2 regions of the Alkalihalobacillus sp. NPDC127517 genome follow, and region 1 is predicted to be linked to the other one. Evidence: a T-box and tRNA genes for the amino acid it is inferred to sense, from the RefSeq annotation. Region 1 holds a T-box; the other holds one or more tRNA genes.
What was found. A T-box is a leader RNA that pairs with one kind of tRNA and senses whether it is charged. The one in region 1 lies ahead of serS (serine--tRNA ligase), so its partner is inferred to be a tRNA-Ser.

Region 1 (5,061 bases):
TGAAACAGGAGAATTTATTAAGATTAGTGGTGCAGGTTTAAGAGAGAGTCATCCTCATGACGTTCATATAACGAAAGAAGCACCAAACTATTCAGTCTAACTTCATTGACGCTAAATTGTAATGTATTTCAAATAGATAGAGTCTAACTCTATCTATTTTTTTATACAGGCATATGATAAAATTACCTCTGTGTTAAAAATAGCGGAGGTGGAAGGTTTTGAGTAAGCCAGCAAAACAAAAAGTAATACTTGGAATGATGGCAGCATCGCTGGCATTAACAATTGGATTAAATCCTCAGCAAGCAGATGCGGCTGTAGATATTGATGCATCAGCATCGATTTTAGTAGATGCCGATTCAGGAAAAATTTTATTCGCAGATAACATAGATGATCAACTACCTATTGCAAGTATGACCAAAATGATGAGTGAATACTTAATTCTTGAAGCAATTGATCAAGGGAAAATTAGCTGGGATGATGAAGTAAGTATAAGTGACCCAGTTCGTACATTATCTTTACAAACTGAACTATCTAATGTTCCTTTAAGACAAGATTACACTTACACAGTAAAAAATCTGTATCAATCTATGGCTATTTATTCAGCTAATGCTTCAACAATTGCACTGGCAGAACACGTTGCTGGAAGTGAAGCTGACTTTGTACAATTAATGAATGATAAAGCAGGCGAGCTTGGTCTTGAAAGCTATAACTTTGTTAATTCAAGTGGGTTAAATAACAGCGATCTAGCTGGCAGTCATCCCGAGGGAACAGATGCAAACGCAGAAAATGAATTATCTGCAAAATCTGTGGCTCAGCTTGCTTTCCACTTAATAAACGATTATCCAGAAGTTCTTGATACAGCTAGTATTCCAGAGCTTGAATTCCAAGCTGGTGAAGACGAAACAATCCAGATGGAAAACTGGAACTGGATGATACCAGGTGTAAACCAAGCCCATGAGTATGAAGGCGCAGATGGTCTTAAGACAGGTTTTACATCTGCTGCAGGTAATTCCTTTACTGGAACAGCTTTACGTGATGATATGCGTTTAATTACTGTGGTAATGGGAGCAAATACACGCGATGATCGTTTTAATGAAACGGAGAAGCTGCTTGATTATGGATTTAACAACTTCCAGGAGGCAGAGCTCCTACCAGAAGGGTACAAACCTGATGGAGAAGATGTAATCCCTGTAACGGGTGGTAAGGAAAATGAAGTTTCCATCTCTACATCTGATGCGCTTCGTTCAGTCATTAAAAATGATGAGGAAGAGCTATACGTTCCAGAGGTTACGTTATCTTCAGAGCTCTTAAACGAAGATGGAGAGTTTGTTGCGCCACTTGAAGAAGGACAAGAAGTAGGTCAGGTTCAATTAACATATGAAGGAGAAGAGGACGTTGAATATCTATATGATAATCAATCTTCTTCAACTCCACTTGTTGCCGATCAAGCTGTTGAAAAGGCTAGCTGGTTTACAATGAGCATGAGAGGTATTGGCAGCTTCTTCTCCGGCATTTGGACATCTGTTTCTGACACAGTAACAGGCTGGTTTTAATAGTTAAATGATTGATTCAATAGAAATAGACAACACATGATTGAAAGAAAAATTTAATTTGTGGGGGATGTTAAGATGAGTCAAACAGGTACAGATCTAGTAAAACGTGGTATGGCTGAAATGCAAAAAGGCGGAGTGATCATGGATGTGGTTAACGCCGAACAAGCAAAAATTGCGGAGGAAGCAGGAGCAGTCGCTGTTATGGCGCTTGAACGTGTTCCTTCTGATATTCGCGCAGCTGGAGGAGTAGCGAGAATGGCAGATCTACAAATTGTAGAGGATGTTATGAATGCTGTTTCGATTCCAGTTATGGCCAAAGCACGTATCGGTCATATTGTAGAAGCCCGAGTGCTTGAATCCATGGGGGTAGACTACATAGACGAGAGCGAAGTATTAACACCTGCTGATGAAGTCTTTCATCTTTATAAACGTGATTATACCGTTCCGTTTGTTTGCGGAGCGCGTGATTTAGGAGAAGCTGCTCGCCGTATCGGTGAAGGCGCATCAATGATTCGTACAAAGGGTGAGCCCGGTACAGGGAACATTGTTGAGGCTGTTCGTCATATGCGCATGATGCAGGCACAAATTAAAAAGGTTGCTAACATGTCTACTGACGAGTTAATGACGGAAGCCAAGAACTTAGGCGCTTCTTATGAGTTACTTCTAGAGATTAAAGAAACCGGAAAGCTTCCTGTTGTTAACTTTGCAGCTGGTGGTGTGGCCACTCCTGCTGATGCTGCTCTAATGATGCAGCTTGGCGCTGATGGCGTTTTTGTTGGATCTGGGGTTTTTAAATCAGATAGTCCTGAGAAATTTGCTCGAGCGATTGTTGAAGCAACGACTCATTATACGGACTATGAGTTGATTGCTAAAGTATCTAAAGGACTTGGATCTGCTATGAAAGGTTTGGAGATTTCAACACTTGCTCCTGGCGATCGTATGCAAGAGCGCGGCTGGTAAGATGGTTAAGATTGGCGTACTTGCTTTGCAGGGAGCTGTGCGTGAGCATGTACGCAGCCTTCAGGCAGAGAATACAGAAGTGATAGTCGTAAAAAAAGCGGCACAGTTAGACGAAGTAGATGGTCTCGTTTTTCCTGGTGGAGAGAGCACAACCATGCGTCGTCTGATTAACCAGTATGATTTCTTTGAACCTCTAAAAGCATTCGGTAAAAGTGGGAAGCCGATATTCGGTACATGTGCGGGTCTTATTTTGATGGCCAGTCAGATTAACGGAGAAGACTCTGCGCATCTTGAACTGATGGATATGAAGGTTCAGAGGAATGCATTTGGTCGCCAAAGGGAAAGCTTTGAAACAACACTTGATGTAAAAGGTGTAGCAGAGGATCTGCGAGCTGTTTTTATTCGTGCCCCATTAATTGAAGAGGTTGGGGAACAAGTAGAGGTCCTTTCTACATATAATGGAGAGATCGTTGCAGCGAGAGAAGGACATTATTTAACCTGTTCCTTTCATCCTGAGCTAACAGATGATTTCCGTTTGCATCGTTTTTTTGTTACAATGGTAAAAGAAGCAACTCAAAACAGAGTGAGATAAGAAAACGTGATGATAGGGACTAGTAAAATACTGTGGATTGTAGCAGAGAGCCGGTGGTTGGTGAAAACCGGAACAACCCGTATTTGAATCCCCCCTTGAGTGAATGGTGGAATAGAGTATACCATTCCGTCTTGCCTACGTTACAGGCCTTGAGTGGTTCTTCACTACGAAGAGCTATAAGGGTGGCAACGCGGGTTCTCTCGTCCCTTCTATACACTATGTATGGAGGGGTCGAGAGTTTTTTTGTTTCAGTCAAAGGTATTGATTAAAAGGAGGATATAACATGTTGGATGTTAAGCAATTGCGAAAAGAACTAGATACAGTAAAGGAAAGATTGGCTACACGTGGTGGTGAGCACGAAGGATTAAATCAATTTGAACAACTTGATAGTGAGCGCCGTGCGTTAATCGTAGAGACGGAAGAGTTAAAAAGCCGTCGTAACCAGGTATCACAAGAGGTAGCAAAGATTAAACGTGAGAAAGGTGATGCAGATACGCTAATTCAAGAAATGAAACAAGTATCTGATAACATTAAGGCGCTTGATGAAAAGCTGTTTCAAGTAGATGAACAGTTAGATGAAATTCTATCTACGTTGCCAAACCTCCCTCATGAAAGTGTACCAGTTGGTGCCACAGAGGAAGAAAACGAAGAATTAAAAAGATGGGGCGATATTCGCGAATTTACTTTTGATCCAAAACCACACTGGGACCTGGCAACAGACCTTGGAATCGTTGATTTTGAACGTGCAGCAAAGGTAACGGGTAGCCGTTTTGTTTATTATCGTGGTATGGGTGCACGACTTGAACGTGCACTGATTAACTTTATGATGGATCTTCATGCAGATGAACATGGCTATGAGGAGATCCTGCCTCCGTATCTGGTAAACCGTGATAGCATGTTTGCAACGGGGCAGCTTCCGAAGTTTGAAGAGGATGCATTTAAAATCCGTGAAGAGGATTACTTCTTAATTCCAACTGCAGAAGTACCAGTAACAAACTTATACCGTGACGAGATCATTGCAGGGGATACATTGCCACTTCGTTATGCTGCATACAGTGCATGCTTCCGTTCTGAAGCGGGTTCTGCAGGACGTGATACACGTGGATTAATTCGTCAGCATCAATTTAATAAGGTAGAAATGCTTCACTTCTGTAAGCCGGAAGATTCTTATGCAGAGCTTGAAAAAATGACGGAGAATGCAGAGAGAGTGCTGCAGCTTCTAGATCTTCCATATCGTGTATTAACGCTATGTACTGGAGATATGGGCTTCACTGCTGCGAAAACATATGATCTTGAAGTATGGCTACCAAGCTATGGAGAGTATCGCGAAATCTCTTCTTGTAGTAATGTGGAAGGCTTCCAGGCACGTCGGGCAAACATCCGCTTTAGACGAGAAGCGAAAGGTAAAGCAGAGCACGTTCATACATTAAACGGTTCTGGTCTTGCAGTAGGTCGTACAGTAGCTGCCATCCTTGAAAATTATCAGCAAGAAGATGGAACCATTGCAATTCCAGAAGTGTTACAGCCATATATGGGCGGAAAAACAATTATCTAATCGAAGGAGTGGTTTAAGATGAGATATGCGATTTGTCAGATTCAGCTTGTACCTGGTAACCCACAGGCAAATTATAAGCTGGTTGAACAATGGGTTCATGCAGTCATGGACGCAGGGGAGAAGCCAGACATTCTTGTGCTTCCAGAAATGTGGACGACGGGATACACGTTGCCTGATTTATCAAAGATTGCAGAGCATGATCTTGAAACCACTCTTCCTTTTTTACAGGATTTAGCAAGACTACATGATGTTCATGTAATAGGTGGATCTGTCGCTAATCAAAGAGACGGCGGCATCTATAATACAGCCCTAGTTGTGAATAAAATGGGTGAACTTGTTTATGAATATGATAAGGCTCATTTAGTTCCTATGTTAAATGAGCCAGCTTATCTAACAGAAGG
Region 2 (5,061 bases), on a different contig from region 1:
ATGACAAGTCCAACCCAAAGTAAGAGCGGAATAAAGTCAGCAATAACAATTGCCCATGCAAAAAGAATGACTGGAAGGGTTATCGTATGGGCTGCTATTTTCCATAAATGCACATATGTAATGGAAGGGTTTTTCCATTGTAGGAATCGACCCACAAATGCAAGAACTGAAACGCCTAAAAAGGCAAGTCCAATCATCACAGTTAAAATAATGATTGAAATAATCACCAGCAAAATAGGTAAAAAGGATTTACTGTCGGACAATTGATCAAGAATATCCGTTTTTGTAAATACACCATCTCCAAGTAATGTATAAGGGAGGGACTGATTTACATTCGCCGTGTGGAACACAACAGATTGTTTTTGCAATAAAATCACTTGGGAATTTAAACGATCAACTGTAAATTCATCGGATGGATCAATGATCAGTTGATGTGATGGATCAAGGTTCACTATATAAGGGCTCGATTCAACAGAAGTGTGAAGGACTCCTTCACGTATGGTGAAATCAATCTCTTCCTCTACCAACGTATGTTCAATGTGTGTAATTCCTGACCAAATGGAGACACTTAAAACAAGACAATAAGGAATAAGAGCAATGAAAATCGTGAAGCAAACATGTCCTAATATATGGATTGTTTGACGAAAACGAGAAGCGAGAATGGATTGCCGATGGTATAAGCTCTTTAGAAACCAATTAAAAAAACGCATAAAGCCTCTCCTGTATGATTTTTATTTTCATGATAGCGGAAGCGGATTCATTCAGCAATAGCAACACACAACGTTCACAAAAAAACGCTTGTGAAATAGATAACTTGTTCTCATTTGTAAATTGTGGTTTACATTTAATTAATAAATGTTTAATAATAGACACGTATGTGCGTGATTCATGTCGAATAAACGTATTTTTGTAGATGAAGGGATGAGATTGTGTGGATGTTCAATCGCTTGTATTTACGTTTCTTGGAGGCATAGGAATCTTTCTATTTGCTGTAAAGTTTATGGGGGATGGCCTTCAAAAAGCAGCCGGCGACCGTTTGAGGGATATGTTAGACAAATTTACAACAAATCCTTTTATGGGTGTTTTAACAGGTATTATAGTTACAGCACTTATTCAAAGCAGTACAGGTACTACAGTTCTCACAATTGGACTTGTTAATGCTGGGTTTATGACGCTCAGACAAGCAATTGGAGTTATTATGGGAGCTAATATTGGTACAACAACAACTGCATTTATTATTAGTATTAATCTGTCTCAGTATGCTCTTCCCGTGATTGCATTAGGGGCGTTTCTACTTTTCTTTTTTAAATCTCCGAAAGTTACTAATATAGGACAAGTAATATTTGGTTTAGGAGCTCTTTTTTACGGATTGAAATTAATGGGGCAAGGACTTGCGCCTCTAAGTGATCTTCCTGCCTTTACAGAATGGACTGTCACATTAAGTAATAATCCTTTATTGGGTGTTCTCATCGGAACTGTGTTAACTGTGTTAATTCAAAGTTCTTCTGCTGCCATTGGAATAATTCAGCAGCTTTATGCTCAAGGGGCTATTGATTTACAAGCAGCACTTCCAGTTTTATTTGGAGATAATATTGGAACAACAATTACGGCTGTTATTTCTGCAATAGGTGCTACTGTGGCAGCAAGACGAGCAGCTTTAACTCATGTTATGTTTAACTTAATTGGTACAACAATTGTGTTATTGATTCTACCCGTATTCACAAGATTTATTGAGTTTCTAGCAGTACAATTCAATCTAAACCCAATGACTCAGATTGCCACTGCTCACGGGGTATTTAACGTGACTAATATGCTGATTCTATTTCCGTGTATTGGAATTTTAGCTTGGATTGTAACTAAGCTGATCCCAGGAGAGGATGCTACAGTTGAATTCACATCTAAGCACCTTGATGCGAGGTTTATTGGTAGTTCTCCGTCGATTGCACTTGGACAGGCTCAACAAGAAGTTCTAAGAATGGCTGAGTATTCATACGAAGGACTAGTTAATGCAGCTAATTATCTTGCAACAGGTGATAAGAAATCAGCAGAAAAGACAGTACAGTACGAGCAAGCAATTAATAATTTGGACAAAGAAATAACAAACTATTTAATACAAGTCTCATCACAATCTCTGTCTGACTTAGATTCCAAAAAGCATTCAACCCTTTTAGACTCCATACGTGACATTGAGCGCATTGGTGATCATATGGAAAATATCGTAGAGTTGAAGGACTATCAGAAATCAAATAAGGTTTCTATGTCCGAAACGGCATTATCGGATTTAAATGAGATGTTTGAATTAACAAAAGAAACATTAGAAGCAGCAATCTCTGCACTTGAACATCATGACGTTGTTAAAGCGAAAGGTGTACTTGAGAAGGAAGAACTAATAGATAAAATGGAACGTAGGTTAAGAAAGCAACATATTGCTCGTATGAACGACGGAAGCTGTTCCGGTGGTTCTGGTGTGGTATTTGTTGATATAGTGAGTAACTTAGAACGTATTGGTGATCACAGTGTGAACATTGCGGAAGCTGTAATAGGAGAATATTAATTTCAATCTGTGCTGGGAGAGAATTCTTATCGAATTCTTATCTCGGCACTTTTCTTTTTAATTATCTCACGTATGTGCTTGTCCACCAAAAACGCATGTGGTAAAGTATTTCTTGCAGGTTTTATTACTCCGAAAAAATAAATAAACTTTTTTTCGTGAAAAGTATTGCGCACTTTAAAATATCGTGATAAGATAGTTCTTGTCTTGAGGGACACAATGTTCCACAGTAGCTCAGTGGTAGAGCAATCGGCTGTTAACCGATCGGTCGTAGGTTCGAGTCCTACCTGTGGAGCCATAATATGGCGGTGTAGCTCAGCTGGCTAGAGCGTACGGTTCATACCCGTGAGGTCGGGGGTTCGATCCCCTCCGCCGCTACCATAATTACATAAGTTGGATTTGATGACTGACATGGCGGTTGTGGCGAAGTGGTTAACGCACCGGATTGTGATTCCGGCATTCGTGGGTTCAATTCCCATCAGCCGCCCCATCTTGGACCCTTAGCTCAGTTGGTTAGAGCACTCGGCTCATAACCGATCGGTCGTAGGTTCGAGTCCTACAGGGTCCACTCTTATCCGCACTTATCTTACAATCTGGAGGAATACCCAAGTCTGGCTGAAGGGATCGGTCTTGAAAACCGACAGGCGGGTCAAACCGCGCGGGGGTTCGAATCCCTCTTCCTCCTTCCAAAAAAGAAAAACTCTGAACGCTTTGTCGTTCAGAGTTTTTTTGTGCGTAGGAAAAGGAGTATTTAGAACAAACCCTCCAACACAAAGAACTCTGAGAAAGGTGTTAAAGGGGATGGGAATTTATCCAAGAACCCCAGCTGTGCCTAGAGGGTGGGGAGGAATACCAAGACCAAGGAGCCCCTCAACCAAGCTAAAATCAATTTTGACCAAGAAACAAGAAGCCTTAACAAGAAAAACGAGCCTTGCACCAAGCCGAGAGCAGGTTCCACCAAGAAACAGGTGCTGATAACAAGGAGAAAGTGATGTGCACCAAGCCCGTAACCTCCAAACTAAGAACAAATCCGCTCTCACTAAGAACCTTGATAGTGGCATCAAGAGGAATAGGCACTCAACCAAGAACCCCAGCTGTGCCTAGAGGATGGGGAGGAATACCAAGAACAAAGAGCTCCCAACCAAGCTAAAATCAATTTTGACCAAGGAACAAGAAGCCTTAGCAAGAAAAACGAGCCGCGTACCAAGCCGAGAGCACATCCCACTAAGAAACAGGTGCTGATAACAAGAAGAAAGCGCCTTGCACCAAGCCCGTTACCTTCAAACCAAGAACAAACCCTCCCACACCAAGAACCTTCAGAGTAGAATCAAGAAGAACAGGGACGTAACCAAGAAACTCCAGTACTAATAACAAAAACGCAGCACGATTCATTCCTCATCCTATGCAACGCAACAATGCCTACCGAAATAATTCAAATGAATTCCACGTTTAGTCCTTCGATACATGTGGAAACTATATGATTAGAACCGTTTTGAGGCAGAGTCGTTTCATTTGCATATATCATTTTTATTTGATAACTTAAAATGGAAGACTTAAGAAACATTTTTGTTTCAAAAGTTCTGAAACTAGGTACTCATTCAAGGAGGAGAATTAACATGGCATACGAATTACCACAATTACCTTACGCAGCAAACGCACTTGAACCTCACATCGATGAGCAAACAATGAACATTCACCATGACAAGCATCATAATACTTATGTAACAAAGCTAAACGCAGCTCTTGAAGGTCATTCTGATCTTGCAAGCAAATCAGTGGACGAGCTAATCAGCGATCTTGACGCTCTTCCTGAATCTGTTCGTACAGCAGTACGTAACAACGGTGGCGGACACGCTAACCACACATTCTTCTGGGAGCTTCTAACTCCAGGTGGAAGCACTGCTCCAACTGGCGAGCTTGCTGACAAAATTACTGGAGAATTTGGTAGCTTTGACAAGTTCAAAGAGGAATTTGCTAATGCAGCAGCTAATCGTTTTGGATCTGGCTGGGCTTGGTTAATTGTTGACGGTGGGAAACTTGCAATTACAAGCACACCAAACCAAGATACTCCTGTAATGGAAGGTAAAACTCCTGTTATCGGATTAGATGTGTGGGAGCACGCATACTACTTAAATTATCAAAATCGTCGTCCTGACTACATCAACGCTTTCTGGAATGTAGTAAACTGGGATGTTGCAGCTAAGAATTACGAAGCAGCAAAATAAGGTATATTTTAAACCATCGCACAATTGTTGTGCGGTGGTTTTTTTATTGCAATTGAAACTTCCTGCATAACCCGAACCGAGAGTGACAAACTATCTCGGAGGGGGGTGACTTCATGCAGAGAAAAACCCTGAATCGCTTTATTGGTCAAATTGATCTTACACGGGACCTCGTCATGCTTCTAGTTATTGGAGGATTGTATGCGTTAAGCATTGCACTCTCAAACACATTTGTGAATGTATACCTCTGGAAGCAGTCAGGTGAATTTCTCCATTTAGCTTTATATA

Region 2: it has a tRNA-Ser gene. The T-box ahead of serS (serine--tRNA ligase) is inferred to sense a tRNA for this amino acid. The anticodon was not compared.

Annotation. Positions count from the first base shown of each region.
Region 1 covers NZ_JBNNQX010000028.1:15,897-20,957, reverse strand. The annotation lists gene guaB (IMP dehydrogenase) at 1-100, shown strand, start outside; gene ACQKKO_RS21025 (D-alanyl-D-alanine carboxypeptidase family protein) at 219-1,553, shown strand; gene pdxS (pyridoxal 5'-phosphate synthase lyase subunit PdxS) at 1,629-2,513, shown strand; gene pdxT (pyridoxal 5'-phosphate synthase glutaminase subunit PdxT) at 2,515-3,105, shown strand; T-box leader at 3,106-3,316, shown strand; gene serS (serine--tRNA ligase) at 3,389-4,660, shown strand; gene ACQKKO_RS21005 (carbon-nitrogen family hydrolase) at 4,679-5,061, shown strand, end outside.
Region 2 covers NZ_JBNNQX010000006.1:235,194-240,254, reverse strand. The annotation lists gene ACQKKO_RS10330 (DUF1189 family protein) at 1-710, opposite strand, end outside; gene ACQKKO_RS10325 (Na/Pi cotransporter family protein) at 932-2,554, shown strand; tRNA gene ACQKKO_RS10320 (tRNA-Asn) at 2,775-2,849, shown strand; tRNA gene ACQKKO_RS10315 (tRNA-Met) at 2,856-2,932, shown strand; tRNA gene ACQKKO_RS10310 (tRNA-His) at 2,966-3,041, shown strand; tRNA gene ACQKKO_RS10305 (tRNA-Ile) at 3,046-3,119, shown strand; tRNA gene ACQKKO_RS10300 (tRNA-Ser) at 3,147-3,236, shown strand; gene ACQKKO_RS10295 (hypothetical protein) at 3,776-3,943, opposite strand; gene ACQKKO_RS10290 (superoxide dismutase) at 4,168-4,776, shown strand; gene ACQKKO_RS10285 (MFS transporter) at 4,890-5,061, shown strand, end outside.